Regions from separate parts of the Saccharopolyspora sp. NPDC050389 genome, predicted to be linked through region 1. Evidence: riboswitches for the same ligand, from Rfam matches in the RefSeq annotation. Region 1 holds a riboswitch; each other region holds the start of a gene.
What was found. A riboswitch is a leader RNA that binds a small molecule or an ion and turns the genes downstream of it on or off. The one in region 1 is predicted to bind thiamine pyrophosphate.
Positions count from the first base shown of each region.

Region 1 (4,749 bases):
ATGGAACTGCCCAGCTGTACGTCGACGAGGTCCGATCGTTCTTCCGGCAGGTGCGCTAGCGCAGCCAGGACCGCGCGGTCGGCTCCAAGCGGAGAGTCTCCGGGCTCGGCTCGGGACTGTGGTCCTGCACGGCGACGGTGACGGCCACGTCCTCATTCTCGCGGACCGGCAACGCCTGGAACGTGTTGGGCGCATGCTCGCTGCGCAAGGTCGCAACGAGCTGGCTGCCCGTGACGTGGCGGTCGGACACGGTGACGGTGACTAGCTTCCCGGGCGTTTTCGGTCGCGTGAACGGCCCGCATGGCCGCAGCAACAGCACATCGTCGGAGTCGACCATGGTGGCGTTCGCGGCTTCCCGGTGCTCGGCCCAGACCGGCCCGTGGTAGAAGCCGGTCAGGCCGGCGTGGCGGGCCGCCATGTCGGCGAACCCGCGCAGCCACACAAACCGGTCTGGGTCGTCGAGGTCGCGGAATGTGCCGATGATCCGCATGCCGAGCGCTTCCTGCGGCTCGACGAGCTCACGCTCGAACAGCTCGATCAGCACGTCCCGCTGCCCCGGTTTCAGCGTGTACTGCCGCAGCTCGACCACGCCACACCACACCTGCTCCGTCATGACCGCGACCGTAGCGGACCTTCCCGACAATTCCGGGGCATCAACCGGCCAGGCGGGTGTCGAGCTGGCCGAGGTCCTCGAGGAATCAGACGTGCCGCCCGCGGTCGGATTCACGGACTGGGCCGAGACCATCAGCTGGGCGGTGTCGGAGACTGAGCGGTCAATGGTCAATGGTCAATGCTGAACCCGATCCACAACTGAGCGGCGGTTCCCTGGAAAGCAGAAGTCCGCAGCTCCGGTAGAAGCTGCGGACGGGATTTCGGCGGAATGCGGTTCAGACCGGGCGGACCACCAGGCCGTTCGGCTCGGCGGTGAAGGTGACCGCGGCTTCTTCGAAGTCTGCGATCGGCAGTTCGTCGCGGACCAGCCGGTGCGGCGCGTCGAAGGCCTCCACCCGGATCTTGCCGGTGGTCAGCGTTCGCTCCGGGAAGTCCACGCCGCCGACCTTGGCCTGCAGCTCGCTGCCGTGCACCGTGATGGTCAACCAGCCGCCGGGCACCGTCAGCTGCTCACCGTCGTAGGTCAGGGTCAGCCGGCTGGCGGCGGGATCCTCGGAGCGGACGGCGACGTGCGAGATCGCGACGTCGCGCTGGCCGGAGTCGCCGGCCAGGGCGATCACGTCCCGCGTGGCCTCCTCGGCCGCGCCGTCGCCGGGCTTCGGCGTGAGCACCGGGGCGCGCAGTTCGGCGGCCACCCGGTAGGGCTGCCACGATCCGGCGCCGATCAGGTTGACCACCGCGGTGATCTCGACGTCTGCCAGCAGCCGAGCGCTGCCCGGAGCCGGGGTCACCTCGACGGCGGCGACGTCGCGCCGGTTCAGCAGCTCGCGCAGCGCTTTCGCGCGCTGCCTGCTGTTGCGGTCGAATCCGCGGGTGATCGCCACCGTCCCCGAACCGGCGGCCGCCACGGCGGCTTCGGTCAGGTCCGCCAGCGGGGCCCAGATCCGGGCGGGATCCTCCGGCCGGGGTTGCCGGCGGGAACGGGCGAAGCTCGGGGCATCGGTCGTGGTTTCCATCATCAACCACTTTAGTCCGCGATGAAGGTTCACCTTGCCTACCGGTGGGGGCCTTCACGGTGTGAATTCGATCGCTGTGCCGGATCGGCCCGGGGCGATGTGGGCCGATCGGCGCAGACCGTCGGCTCGACGACCGGAGCGTTCCGGCGGCCGAATGGTCTTGTCGCGCGGCGCACTCGGGGCAATGCTGGGGCGATCATCGAGGGGGCGAGATGACCGAGGTGCACTTCCCTGAACTGGGCCGACGGGAGGCCGGTCGCGGTCCGTCGCGCGGAGTGCTGGTGTGCTGGCTGGTCGCGGACGGCAGCCGGGTGTGCGTGGGCGACCGGTTGGCGGAGGTCCGGGTGGGCGGCGACTGCTGCGGCCGGACGATCGGCTGGGTTTCGGCGCTGGCCACCGGCACGTTGTGGCATCAGGTGCGGCCCGGTGAGGTGCTCACCGCCGGCGTGGTGGTGGGCCTGATCGACTGAGGCGGTGCCGGGCGTGGTCGTGGGCCGCCCGCGGTTGTTAGGTTGGTGGCAGTGACGCGGGGTGCCCGGCTGCCGGGCTGAGAACAGACCCGTTGAACCTGACCTAGCTCGTACTAGCGGAGGGACGTCATGGTTCCCAATGTGCTGACCATCGCCGGCACCGACCCCAGCGGCGGCGCCGGCGTGCAGGCCGATCTGAAGACCTTCTCGGCGCACGGCGCCTACGGCATGTCCGTGATCACCGCGCTGGTCGCGCAGACCACCACCGGGGTTTCCGAGGTCCACGAGGTGCCGCCGGAGTTCATCACCGCGCAGCTGGTCACGCTGCTCGACGACGTGCGGGTGGACGCGGTCAAGATCGGCATGCTGGCCAACGCCGAGGTGATCCGCGCGGTGATCGAGGTGCTCGACCGCTACGCGCCGCCGCACGTCGTGCTGGATCCCGTGATGGTCGCCAAGAGCGGCGACCGGCTGCTCGCGCCGGAGGCGGTCGGCGTGCTGCGCGAGGAGCTGCTGCCGCGGGTGGACCTGATCACCCCGAACCTGCCGGAGGCCGCGGATCTGCTGGGCGAGCCGGAGCTCACCGATCCCGCCGACATGCCCGCGCAGGCCGAGCGGCTGGCCGGGCTGGGCGCCAAGCAGGTGCTGCTCAAGGGCGGCCACCTCGACGGCCGGTCCAGCGTGGACCTGCTGTACGGCGACGGGATCGCCGAGTTCCTGTCCAGCGAGCGGGTCACGACCACCAACGACCACGGCACCGGCTGCACGCTGTCGGCGGCGATCGCCGCGCTGCGGCCGCAGCGGGCGGACTGGCTCGAAGCGGTGCGCGAAGCCAAGGAGTACCTGACCGAGGCCCTGCGCGCCTCGGAACGGCTCGACGTCGGCCACGGCCACGGCCCGGTGCACCACTTCCACCGCTGGTGGTGACCTTTTCGGCTTTCCAGGCTCGTTTTGCGTGGCGGTGCAAGTAGCGGCCCCCCTGCGGGAGTTACAGACGCCTTCTCGCTCTGGGATCCCCGATTTGTGTATGACCCAATACGCGGCATCGGGGCTGTCCTCGCGAGAAGACGTCTGAGAACCCGCGGCGGTGCAAGTTGCGTAGGGGGCTGAGCGGCTTCGCCGCTTCAAGAACAAAAGCCAAAACCGACTTCCCAAACACCTGTAAAGCCCTGAGTGCAAGGGCTCCCACACGCTACGAGAGGTTCTGATGAGCAAGCTGCCCGCTCCGCCCGCCGACGGTTTCTGCGCCAAGGCATGGGCGCACACCGCCGATCTGCAGCAGGCGATCGTCGAGCACCCTTTCAACGCCGCGCTGACCGACGGCACCCTGGACCGCGACCGCTTCGCGTTCTACATCGTGCAGGACGCGCGCTACCTGGTCGGTTTCGCGCAGGCGCTGGCGGCAGCCGCGACGCGCGCCGACAACGCCGAGGACGCCGCGTTCCTCGCCGGCGCTTCGCAGGGCGCGCTGGTCGAGGAGCGCCGGTTGCACGCCGGATACGTCGCGGAGTTCGGCCTGTCCGACGCCGAGATCGCCGGGATCGGCACGTCCCCGTCCTGCCTGGCCTACACGTCGTTCCTGCGGGCGAACGCGCTGACCGAGTCGTACCCGGTGCTGCTGGCGGCGATCCTGCCGTGCTTCTGGGTGTACCAGCACGTCGGCACCGCGATCCTGGAGGCCACCGGAGGCGCCGAGGGCCACCCGTACCGGGCGTGGATCCAGACCTACGCCGACGACGAGTTCGCCGAGGCGGTGCTGACGGCCCGCGACCTCACCGACCGGGTCGCCAAGGGCGCGGACGAGGAAACCCGGCACCGGATGCTCGAAGCGTTCACCCGGGCCACGGAGTACGAGTGGCTGTTCTGGAACAGCGCCTGGATCAAGGAGGAATGGCCCACCGCCCGCTTCCTCGGGTAAGGATTTCCAGGCTCGGTCTGCGCAGAAGAGCGGGTGCCGGAATCTCAAGCGTCTTTCTCGCTGTGGGATCCCCGGCTGCCCTCGCGAGAAGACCTCTGAGAACCCGCGGCGGTGCCGGTTGCGAAGCCGGGCTAAGCGGCTGCGCCGCCTCAAAAGAGTGACAAGTGAAACCCGTTGCGGCGTGGGAAGAATCCGCACCGGCTCGGTGTGACCGGGCACACATGTTGCGCCGTTAACGTATCGTCCGGTGCAGCGATGCTCTCAGCGAGACGCCCGTCCGGGCGAGGAGCAAAGCGTGGATTCTTCCACCCGTGGACGGAGTTTCGGCGGCCGTGGGCACTTCTCTTCTGATCGTCCTGGCGGGCATGCTGGTGCCCGTGTTGGCGGCTGCGCCGTTCTACATCGCCGACCGCCGCCGGCAGCGGGAGGACGTCGCCGCCGAGGAGTAGGTCAGCTCCCGTAGATCGCCTTCGCGAGTTCTTCCTTGCCCTGCTTGAGTTCTCGCAGCACGTCGGGCGCGAATCCGCCGCTGGTCGGCATGGCCGGAACCCGCAGCCCCTCGCTGAGCGTCCAGCCCGAACCGCGGTCGATCAGCGACCGGTGCTTGTTGGTGTAGTAGCCGGAGTTGATCGACACCGCGACTCCGTGGGCCCCGGCCGCCGCGGCCATCAGGTGCAGGTGGAACCGGCTGGACAGCCAGCGCTGCCCGGCCGCCGCCGGCAGCCCGGCGTCC
Region 1 is NZ_JBFAKG010000002.1:225,910-230,658, reverse strand. It holds gene AB0I53_RS02395 (NIPSNAP family protein) at 56-613, opposite strand; gene AB0I53_RS02390 (hypothetical protein) at 612-797, shown strand; gene AB0I53_RS02385 (hypothetical protein) at 888-1,628, opposite strand; gene AB0I53_RS02380 (hypothetical protein) at 1,841-2,098, shown strand; TPP riboswitch at 2,146-2,240, shown strand; gene thiD (bifunctional hydroxymethylpyrimidine kinase/phosphomethylpyrimidine kinase) at 2,228-3,025, shown strand; gene tenA (thiaminase II) at 3,306-4,016, shown strand; gene AB0I53_RS02365 (polysaccharide pyruvyl transferase family protein) at 4,467-4,749, opposite strand, start outside.

Region 2 (4,749 bases), on a different contig from region 1:
CGGTGGTCGTCGACGGCTCGGTCGATGCCGCTGCCGCCGTGCGGATCCCGCTGGCGACGATGAACCGGCACGGCCTGGTTGCGGGCGCGACCGGCACCGGCAAGACGAAGACGCTGCAGTTGCTTGCCGAACAGCTGTCCGACGCCGGCGTGCCGGTGCTGCTGGCGGACGTCAAGGGTGACCTCTCCGGCCTGGCCAGCCCGGGACAGGGCGGGGACAAGGTGACTGCCCGCGCCGCCGAGGTCGGCGACGACTGGCGGCCCGCGGCGTTCCCCGCCCAGTTCCTGTCGCTGGGCACCGGCGGCCGGGGCGTGCCGATCCGCGCGACCGTGACCAGCTTCGGGCCGTTGCTGCTGGCGAAGGTGCTCGGCCTGAACGCGACGCAGGAATCGACGCTGGGCCTGATCTTCCACTGGGCCGACGAGCGCGGGCTGGCGCTGCTGGACATCAAGGACCTGCGCTCGGTGATCCAGTACCTGACCGGCGACGAGGGGAAGGCCGAGCTCAAGGGCATCGGCGGGGTGTCGGCCGCCAGCGCGGGCGTGATCCTGCGGGCACTGTCCAATTTGGAGTCCCAGGGCGGCGACGAGTTCTTCGGCGAGCCTGAGCTCGAGGTCGCCGACCTGCTCCGGCAGGTCGACGGCAAGGGCGTGGTGAACCTGCTGGAGCTCGACGACGTGCAGGCCAGCCCGGCGCTGTTCTCGACGTTCCTGATGTGGCTGCTGGCGGAGCTGTTCGAGGAGCTGCCGGAGGCCGGCGACCTGGACCGGCCGAAGCTGGTGTTCTTCTTCGACGAGGCGCACCTGCTGTTCAGCGACGCGTCCAAGGCATTCCTGGAACGCATCGAACAGACCGTCAAGCTGATCCGGTCCAAGGCGGTGGGCGTGTTCTTCTGCACGCAGCTGCCCACCGACCTGCCCAATGCGGTGCTCTCCCAGCTGGGCGCCCGCGTCCAGCACGCCATCCGCGCGTTCACCCCGGACGATCAGAAAGCCTTGGCGCGCACGGTGAAGACCTATCCGACGACCGAGCACTACGAGCTGGACGAGGCGCTGACGACGCTGGGCATCGGCGAGGCGATCGTGACGGTGCTCGCCGAGACGGGCGCGCCGACGCCGGTCGCGTGGACCCGGCTGCGTGCGCCCCGCTCGCTGATGGGCACGATCGGCGAGGACGCGGTGCGGGCCGCCGCCGCTTCGTCCGATTTGCACGGAAAGTACGGGCAGGCCGTCGATCGGGAATCAGCCTACGAACTTCTGGCGAAGAAGATCGCCGCCGCGCCCGAGCCGCCGGAAACGCCGAAGAAGCCGGACGAGGCCGGGTTGCTGGAGAAGGCGATGGACAATCCCGCGGTGCGGTCGTTCTTCCGCTCGGCGGCGAGCGCCCTGGGGCGGGAGATCACCCGGGGCCTGTTCGGCAACCGCCGCCGGTGAGCCGTACCGGGCTGGCATCGGTCACCTGATCGGGGTAAGGTGTCGCCGACTTATCCACGCGGGAGCTCGGGCGAACCGGGCTGAGAGGGTGGCACTGCACGCGCCACCGACCGCAGAACCTGTCCGGATAATGCCGGCGTAGGGAGCTGTTGATGGCGCTTGACGTCGATCGTGCCGAAGTTCCGCACACCCTGGACGAACCGGCACCGAAGACGCTCGGCGTGCTCGACCAGAGCGCGTTCTGGGGCAACCTCGGGGTGAGCCTGCTCGGCTTCAGCGGCGCGCTGGCCGTGCTCGCGCCGGCCGGTGTGCCGCAGCTGTCGTTCGCCGCCGCGGTCACCGCGTGCGTGGTGGGCACTGTGATCGGCAGCATCATGGTCGGCCTCGCGGCGGTTCCGGGAGCGCGCACCGGTGCGCCCGCGATGATGCTGCTGCGCGGCCTGTTCGGCACCAAGCTGTCGTACCTGCCGACCGTGCTGAACATCCTGCAGCTGGTCGGCTGGGGCACCTTCGAGCTCCTGGTGATCGCGCAGGGCGCGGAGGCGCTGTTCGGCGGCGGCCCGCACTGGTTGTACGTGCTGGTGGCCGGTGCGCTGACCACCGTGCTGACGTTGCGCCCGCTCGGCGCGCTGCGCCTGCTGCGCCGCTACGTCAGCATCGCGGTGGCGATCGCGATGGTGTACTTCTTCGTCCAACTGCTGCGCCAGCCGCTGCCGGACATGAACACCGGTTCCTGGCAGGGCTTCTGGCCCGGCGCGGACGCCGCGCTGGCGGTCGCGGTGTCCTGGATCCCGGTCGCCTCGGACTACTCGCGGCACTCGAAGTCGGTGTCCGGCGCGTTCACCGCCGCGACGGTGGGCTATTCGGTCACCCAGATCGCCTGCTACCTGCTGGGGCTGCTCGGGCTGGCGCTGGTCGCCGGCGACTCGGACAGGGTGTTCGACCCGATGCTGGCGGTGCCGCTCGGGGTGATCTTCTTCGGCATCCTGGTGCTGCGCGAGGTCGACCAGTCCTTCGCCAACACCTACTCGACCGCGGTTTCCATCCAGAACCTGCGGCCCAGCGCGGACCGCCGGGTGCTGTGCGTGGTCATCGGAGCGTTGATCACCCTGCTCGCGCTGACCCTGGACATCGCCCAGTTCTCGAACTTCCTGCTGCTGATCGGCTCGGTGTTCGTGCCGATGTTCGGCGTGCTGGCGGTGGACTACTTCGTGCACGGCCGCCGCCGCAGCTACGACCTGTCCGCGCAGGCCCCGTCCCGCTGGGGCATGCTGCTGGCCTGGTTCCTGGGCTTCGCGGCGTTCCAGCTGATCAACCCGGGCGAGCTCGGCTGGTGGAGCCGGCTGTGGACCGGGCTGCGGGACGCGATCGGCTTCACGGTCCCGACGTGGATGAGCGCCGCGCTCACCTCGTTCCTCGTGGCCGCCCTGGCGGCCGCGATCATCGGCGCCTTCCGCCGTCGCGGCGCGGAAAGCTGAGGCTATAGAGGCTGTTTTGGATGTGGTGACGTGCGGTTGTGGTAACGCGGGCGTTTTGTCTTTGAAGCGGCGCAGCCGCTTAGCCCACCTTCGCAACTCGCACCGCCGCGGGTTCTCAGGGGTCTTCTCGCGAGGACAGCCCCGACGTGGTGAATTGGTCATTCATGATGTCGGGGATCCCACAGCGAGAAGACCTCTGAGGTTCCGCCACCCGCACCGCTACGCAGGACGAGTTTGGAAACAGGCTCTATACCGTTTCCCGGGCGCGCATCGCGAGCAGCTTGATCGAGTTCTCCGAGCCGGAGCCGTCCGCGGTGGTGACCACGACCACGGACTGCTCCGGCGAGCGGGCGGGCACGAGGATCTGTTGCGCGACCGTGAGCGCGCCCACCAGCGGATGACGCAGCTCGTACTCGTCCGCTTCGCACGGTTTGACCCGGTGATCGCTCCACAGCGTCGCGAATTCCGGGCTCTTCATGGACAGTTCGCCGACGAGTGAGGCCAGCACGGCGTCCTCGGGATGCCGTCCCGCGACCTGCCGGAGGTTGCCGACCACGGCGCGCGCTTTGCGCTGCCAGTTCGCGTAGAGGTCGCGGGTGTGCGGGTCGAGGAACAGCATCCGGGCCAGGTTCGGCCGATCCGCCGGACGTTCCGGAGCGGTTCGGTCGACGTGCCCGGCCAGCAGCGCGTGCCCCAGGTCGTTCCAGGCCAGCACGTCGGTTCGCCTGCCGAGGACGAGCGCGGGCACGGTCTCGAAGGAGCGCATCAGGTCGCGGGTCATGGGGTCGAGCCGCTCCGGCGGCGGGCGGCGTTGCGGCCGAGGGCGTTGCGCGGCGAGCTGGCGCAGGTGTTCGCGCTCGTGCGCGTCGAGCCGCAGAGCTGCGGCGATGGCGTCCAGGATGGCGTCGGAGGCATTGACCGACTGACCTTGCTCCAGACGCGTGTAGTAGGACACGCTCACTCCGGCCAGCTGCGCGAGTTCCTCCCGCCGCAGCCCCGTCACACGTCGCCGTTCGTGGAACGAGGGCAGGCCGACGTCGTCGGGACGCAGGCGCGACCGCCGTGCCCGGAGGAACTCACCCAGCAGGCCAGGAACACCCATATCCGCAGTATCCGCCGTGCCGGGCCGGCGAGCCTGCCCCTGCCAGGGGTAGGCGAACGCGGGGCTGGCTGGTCGGCGCACCGGGGTCGCACGCTGGCCGAAACACCAGCGAGAACCCCGGAGGCGACATGCGCGAAATCGTGCTGGGTGACGTGACGATCACCCGGGTCGTGGAGTACTTCGGTTCGGTCGAGATGTCACCGGAGGACTTCTTCCCCGAGAGCCCGGAAGGAGCCTGGAACGCGTCCTGGCTCGCCCCGGACTTCCTCGACCCGCGCACCAACACCTGCGCATCGGCCATCCAGACGTGGCTGCTGCGCAGCGAAGGCAAGACGATCCTGATCGACACCGGCGTCGGCAACCACAAGGAGCGGCCGTACTCGCCGGTGTGGAGCCACCTGAACACCGACTTCCTCGGCAACCTCGCCAGGGCGGGGGTACGGCCGGAGGACGTGGACCTGGTGATCAACACGCATCTGCACGTGGACCACGTCGGCTGGAACACCTACCTCGACGATCGCAGCTGGGTGCCGACGTTCCCCAACGCCACCTACCTCATGCCCCGGCCCGACTTCGACTTCTGGAACCCCGCCAACGGCCACCAGCCGAACCTGCGCCGCGGCAACCAGAACGTCTTCGAGGACAGCGTCGCGCCGGTGCATGAGGCCGGCCGCACCCTGCTGTGGGAGGACGGCTACCGGATCGACGCGAACCTGAGGCTGGACCTCGCGCCCGG
Region 2 is NZ_JBFAKG010000012.1:75,893-80,641, forward strand. It holds gene AB0I53_RS10415 (helicase HerA-like domain-containing protein) at 1-1,433, shown strand, start outside; TPP riboswitch at 1,482-1,595, shown strand; gene AB0I53_RS10420 (cytosine permease) at 1,586-2,911, shown strand; gene AB0I53_RS10425 (helix-turn-helix transcriptional regulator) at 3,159-4,013, opposite strand; gene AB0I53_RS10430 (MBL fold metallo-hydrolase) at 4,142-4,749, shown strand, end outside.
Region 2: linked by a shared signal. The riboswitch ahead of AB0I53_RS10420 (cytosine permease) and the one ahead of thiD (bifunctional hydroxymethylpyrimidine kinase/phosphomethylpyrimidine kinase) in region 1 are both predicted to bind thiamine pyrophosphate.

Region 3 (4,749 bases), on a different contig from region 1:
CCGCGCTCCGCGGCGAACTTCCGGACGTCCTGGGTGATCTTCATCGAGCAGAACTTCGGCCCGCACATGGAGCAGAAGTGCGCCGTCTTGGCAGGCTCGGCGGGCAGCGTCTCGTCGTGGAAGGCGCGCGCGGTGTCCGGGTCCAGCGACAGGTTGAACTGGTCGGTCCAGCGGAACTCGAACCGCGCCGTGGACAGCGCGTCGTCCCGCTCCTGCGCCCGCGGATGCCCCTTGGCCAGGTCGGCGGCGTGCGCGGCGATCTTGTAGGTGATCACGCCGACCTTGACGTCGTCCCGGTTCGGCAGCCCCAGGTGCTCCTTCGGCGTGACGTAGCAGAGCATCGCGGTGCCCGCCTGGGCGATCATCGCCGCGCCGATCCCGGACGTGATGTGGTCGTAGGCGGGGGCGATGTCGGTGGTCAGCGGCCCGAGCGTGTAGAACGGCGCTTCGCCGCACAGCTCTTCTTCCAGCCGCACGTTCTCGACGATCTTGTGCATCGGGACGTGGCCCGGGCCCTCGATCATCACCTGCACGTCGTGCTCGCGGGCGATGTGCGTGAGCTCGCCGAGGGTCTCCAGCTCGGCGAACTGCGCGCGGTCGTTGGCGTCGGCAATGGAGCCGGGCCGCAGGCCGTCGCCGAGGGAGAACGTGACGTCGTAGTCGCGCAGGATCTCGCAGAGCTCGCTGAAGTGCGTGTAGAGGAAGCTCTCCCGGTGGTGCGCCAGGCACCACGCGGCCATGATCGAGCCGCCGCGGGACACGATGCCGGTGACCCGGTTCGCGGTCAGCGGCACGTAGCGCAGCAGCACGCCGGCGTGCACGGTCATGTAGTCCACGCCCTGCTCGCACTGCTCGATGACGGTGTCGCGGTAGATCTCCCAGGTCAGCGCGGCCGGATCGCCGTTGACCTTCTCCAGCGCCTGGTAGATCGGCACGGTGCCGATCGGCACCGGCGAGTTGCGCAGGATCCGTTCGCGGGTCTCGTGGATCCGCTTGCCGGTGGACAGGTCCATGACGGTGTCGGCGCCCCAGCGCGTGGCCCACACCATCTTCTCCACCTCCTCCTCGATCGAGGAGGTCACCGCGGAGTTGCCGATGTTGGCGTTGACCTTCACCAGGAACTTCTTGCCGATGATCATCGGCTCGCTCTCCGGGTGGCAGCGGTTGGCCGGGATCACCGCCCGCCCGCTGGCCACCTCGTCGCGGACCAGTTCGGCCGGGACTCCTTCGCGGGCGGCGATGTACTCCATCTCCCGCGTGATCACGCCGGCCCTGGCCCAGCCGAGCTGGGTCCGGTGCTCCCGGCCGTCGGTCCACCCCGCCCGCATCCGATGAAGTCCACTGTGGACGTCGACGGTGGCGTTCTCGTCGGTGTACGGCCCGGAGGTGTCGTACACGTCGAGGTGCTCGCCGTTGGTCAACTCGATGCGGCGGAATGGCACTTGCAGGCCGGATTCGGTGTTCCGGAACACCTTTCGCGAGCCGCTGATCGGCCCGGTGGTGATCTGGGTTCCGCTTTCGGACGCGTTCGGACGCACGTCGGCCACTGCCATCCACTCCCTACGCCGGCATTACCCGGTCAGGTTCATGCGGTCGGCGGCCCCGGAGTTCTCCAGCCACCCTCTCAGCCCGCTGTTGGTGCGAGCTCCCGCGGTTTTGATTTGTCGCGGCCGAGGCTAGCCCGGAGACAGCGGGCTGCCAACCCCGGTTCACCCCGATGACGGCAGGCCGGTTTGCCATTAGGCTCATGACCAGGGCGATCACAACGTTGTCAGGGGTGGTGAGTACGGTGCGTGATGACATCGATACAGGAGGTGACCGCGCTGTGACCGCTGCCCCTGCATACGTGGCCTCGGTGGAGGATGAGCTCTTTGAGGTCTGGGAAAGCCTGGACCTCCCCAACAAGGGCTGGCGCGCGGAGATCATCGAAGGAAGGATCGTGATTACGCCGCCGCCGGGAAACGAACACAACCTGATCGCAAGCCGCGTGCACCGGGTGCTGGCACGTGCGGTACCTGAAGATTGGGAGATCTTCCAGACTGCGGCAGTTGATACTGGGTTCGGCAACAACCTGTACATCCCCGACCTCGTTGTGATTCCGCAGGATCAGGTGGTCTCGCACGGCACGTACCTTGACGGGAGCAATGCTCTGCTGGTCGTGGAAATAACCTCGGCCAGTAATGCCGATGTCGATCGGACGACGAAGTTGCGTGGGTATGCGCATGCGGGTATTCCGCTGTATTTGCTGATTGATCGGTTCGCGAAAGACCAGCCGACGGTGACGCTGCACTCGCGACCGTCAAACGACCGCTATTGGGATCAACGCCGGGTGCCGTTCGGCGAACCGATCGGTATTCCCGAGCCCTTCGACTTGACCTTGGAAACCAAGGAATTCTGATCAGTCGTCTTCGGCGAAGGGATCGCCGGATTCCGCCGGATCCCAGGTCAGGCCGGGGATTCCCCAGCCGTTGCGGCGGATCATCTTCTTCGCCGCCCGGGCGTGGCGGCCCATCAGGCGGTCCAGGTAGAGGTGGCCGTTGAGGTGGTCGGTTTCGTGTTGCAGGCAGCGGGCGAAGAACCCGGTCCCCTCGACCTCGATCGGCTTTCCGTCCACATCGGACCCGGTGACCTTCGCCCGGTCCGCCCGGCCGGTCGGGTAGGACTCGCCGGGCACCGACAGGCAGCCCTCCCAGTCGTCGTCCGGATCCGGCATGGACTGCGGGATCTCGGAGGTGGTCAGCTCGGGGTTCACCACCACGCCGCGGTGCTGGACGCCCTCGTCGTCCGGGCAGTCGTAGACGAACACCCGCAGGTCGACGCCGATCTGGTTGGCCGCCAGCCCGACCCCGTTCGCGGCGGCCATCGTCTCGAACATGTCCTCGACGAGGGTGCGCAGCTCGTCGTCGAAGCGCTCCACCGGACGGGTGGGGTTGTGCAGCACCGGGTCGCCGACGACGCAGATCGGGTGAACAGCCATGGCCGGGACTTTAGCGGTTTCGGCATCCGGCACGCCGGGGTGCTCCGATCCCGCTACTCGCCGGTGTGATCCGCTCCCGCCGGGAATCCGGGCATGGTGTAATTGAGGGGGAATCACAGCTATGTGATTCCAGTGAACGCGGGAAGTCTCGAATCGCGAGGCGAGGAGCCAGATGGACGCCGCCCAAATGCTGACCGCGCAGGAGATCGCTCGTCAGTGCGAGCAGCTGGCGCGCCTGCAACAACGGCAGCCGAAATCCGAATCGGCACCCGCTCGGCGGTTGCGTCTCGCCGAGCCGATCACCCAGCCGATCGAGCGGATCGTCGAGCCGCCGCCGGTGCCGACCCAGCCGTTACCGCCGGATGGCGAGCTCACCGTGCGGGATCGGGGCATCCTGGCCTTCGAGTCGCAGTGGTGGAAGCAGGAAGGCGTGAAGGAGCGCGCGATCCGCGAGCTGTTCGACATGTCGCCGTCGCGCTACTACCAACTGCTGAACGCGTTGCTGGACAGTCCGGCTGCCGTGCGAGCAGACCCTATGCTGATCAAACGGCTGCGCAAGGCACGGGCGGGTCGGCAGCGCGCGCGGGCCGCCCAACGACTGGGAATCGAGTTGCACTGATGACTTCAGGGGAACCCACCGGACCGGCCAAGGCCAAGCTCATCGGCTTCGGTCTGATCGGGGTCGGTGCGATCGCGGGCGTCGTCGGCATCGCCACGCTGGTTTCCGGCGGTAGCACGTCGAACACGGCCCGACCGCTGCCCCCGGAACCGGGCAACAATCCGCCGATCACCTCGCTGGCGCAGAACCCGCCCGCCGAGTCCGCCGTGGTGCCGCCCGCCGGCACTGCGCCGGTCGCACCGCCGGTCGTGCCGCCACCGGCCACACAGGACACTCCGCCGCCCGCGCCGCCGCAGGGCAACCAGAACCACGACGTGCCGGTCGGTTCCGGCGACGTGACGGGCAAGATCCTGGTGCGGGTCTACAACAACAGCACGATCGGCGGGCTGGCGCACCGCGCCGCGGAGGACTTCCGGATCTCCGGCTACGACGTTCCGGAGGTCGGCAACTACTCGGCGGGACGCATCCCGACCACGACGATCTACTTCCGGCCGGGCACGGTCGAGGAGCAGCAGGCGAATGAGATGGCGGCCCACTTCGGGGCACGCGCCGAGCCCCGCTTCGACGGCATCCAGGACGCGACGCCGGGCCTGATCGCCATCATCACCAACGACTACAAGGGCGCGGTCGCCGCCAAGTGACCCGGCGCGAGACCGCGCGATTTCCCGCGAAATTGCGCGGTCGGTGGTCAGCCGCGGTTGGTGGCGTAGGCCTCCAGGGACGCGAGTTGGGCCGGGTCGAGGGAGGGGCGGACCGCCTTCCGGGCCGTGTCGAGGTGGGTGGCGGAAACCTCCGCCGCTGAAAGGGATTCGCGCATCGCCGTCAGGGCCGCCTCGCGGATCAGGGCCGCGCAGTCGGCTGCGGAGTAGCCGTTCAGCTCGGCGGCCTGCGCGGCCAAGTCCACATCGGACGCCAGCGGAGTGTTCTTCGCCGCCGCGCGCAGGATCGCTTCGCGGGCCTCCGCGTCCGGCGGCGGGACGTAGACGAGGCGCTCCAGGCGGCCGGGGCGGAGCAGGGCCGGATCGACCAGCTCGGGTCGGTTCGTCGCGCCGAGGACGACCACATCGCGCATCGGCTCCACGCCGTCGAGCTCGGTCAGCAGCGCCGCGACCACCCGGTCCGCCACGCCGGAGTCCGAGGACTGGCCGCGGCG
Region 3 is NZ_JBFAKG010000105.1:221-4,969, forward strand. It holds gene thiC (phosphomethylpyrimidine synthase ThiC) at 1-1,547, opposite strand, end outside; TPP riboswitch at 1,540-1,662, opposite strand; gene AB0I53_RS41775 (Uma2 family endonuclease) at 1,748-2,398, shown strand; gene AB0I53_RS41780 (peptide deformylase) at 2,399-2,977, opposite strand; gene AB0I53_RS41785 (DUF3263 domain-containing protein) at 3,297-3,596, shown strand; gene AB0I53_RS41790 (LytR C-terminal domain-containing protein) at 3,596-4,237, shown strand; gene AB0I53_RS41795 (AAA family ATPase) at 4,285-4,749, opposite strand, start outside.
Region 3: linked by a shared signal. The riboswitch ahead of thiC (phosphomethylpyrimidine synthase ThiC) and the one ahead of thiD (bifunctional hydroxymethylpyrimidine kinase/phosphomethylpyrimidine kinase) in region 1 are both predicted to bind thiamine pyrophosphate.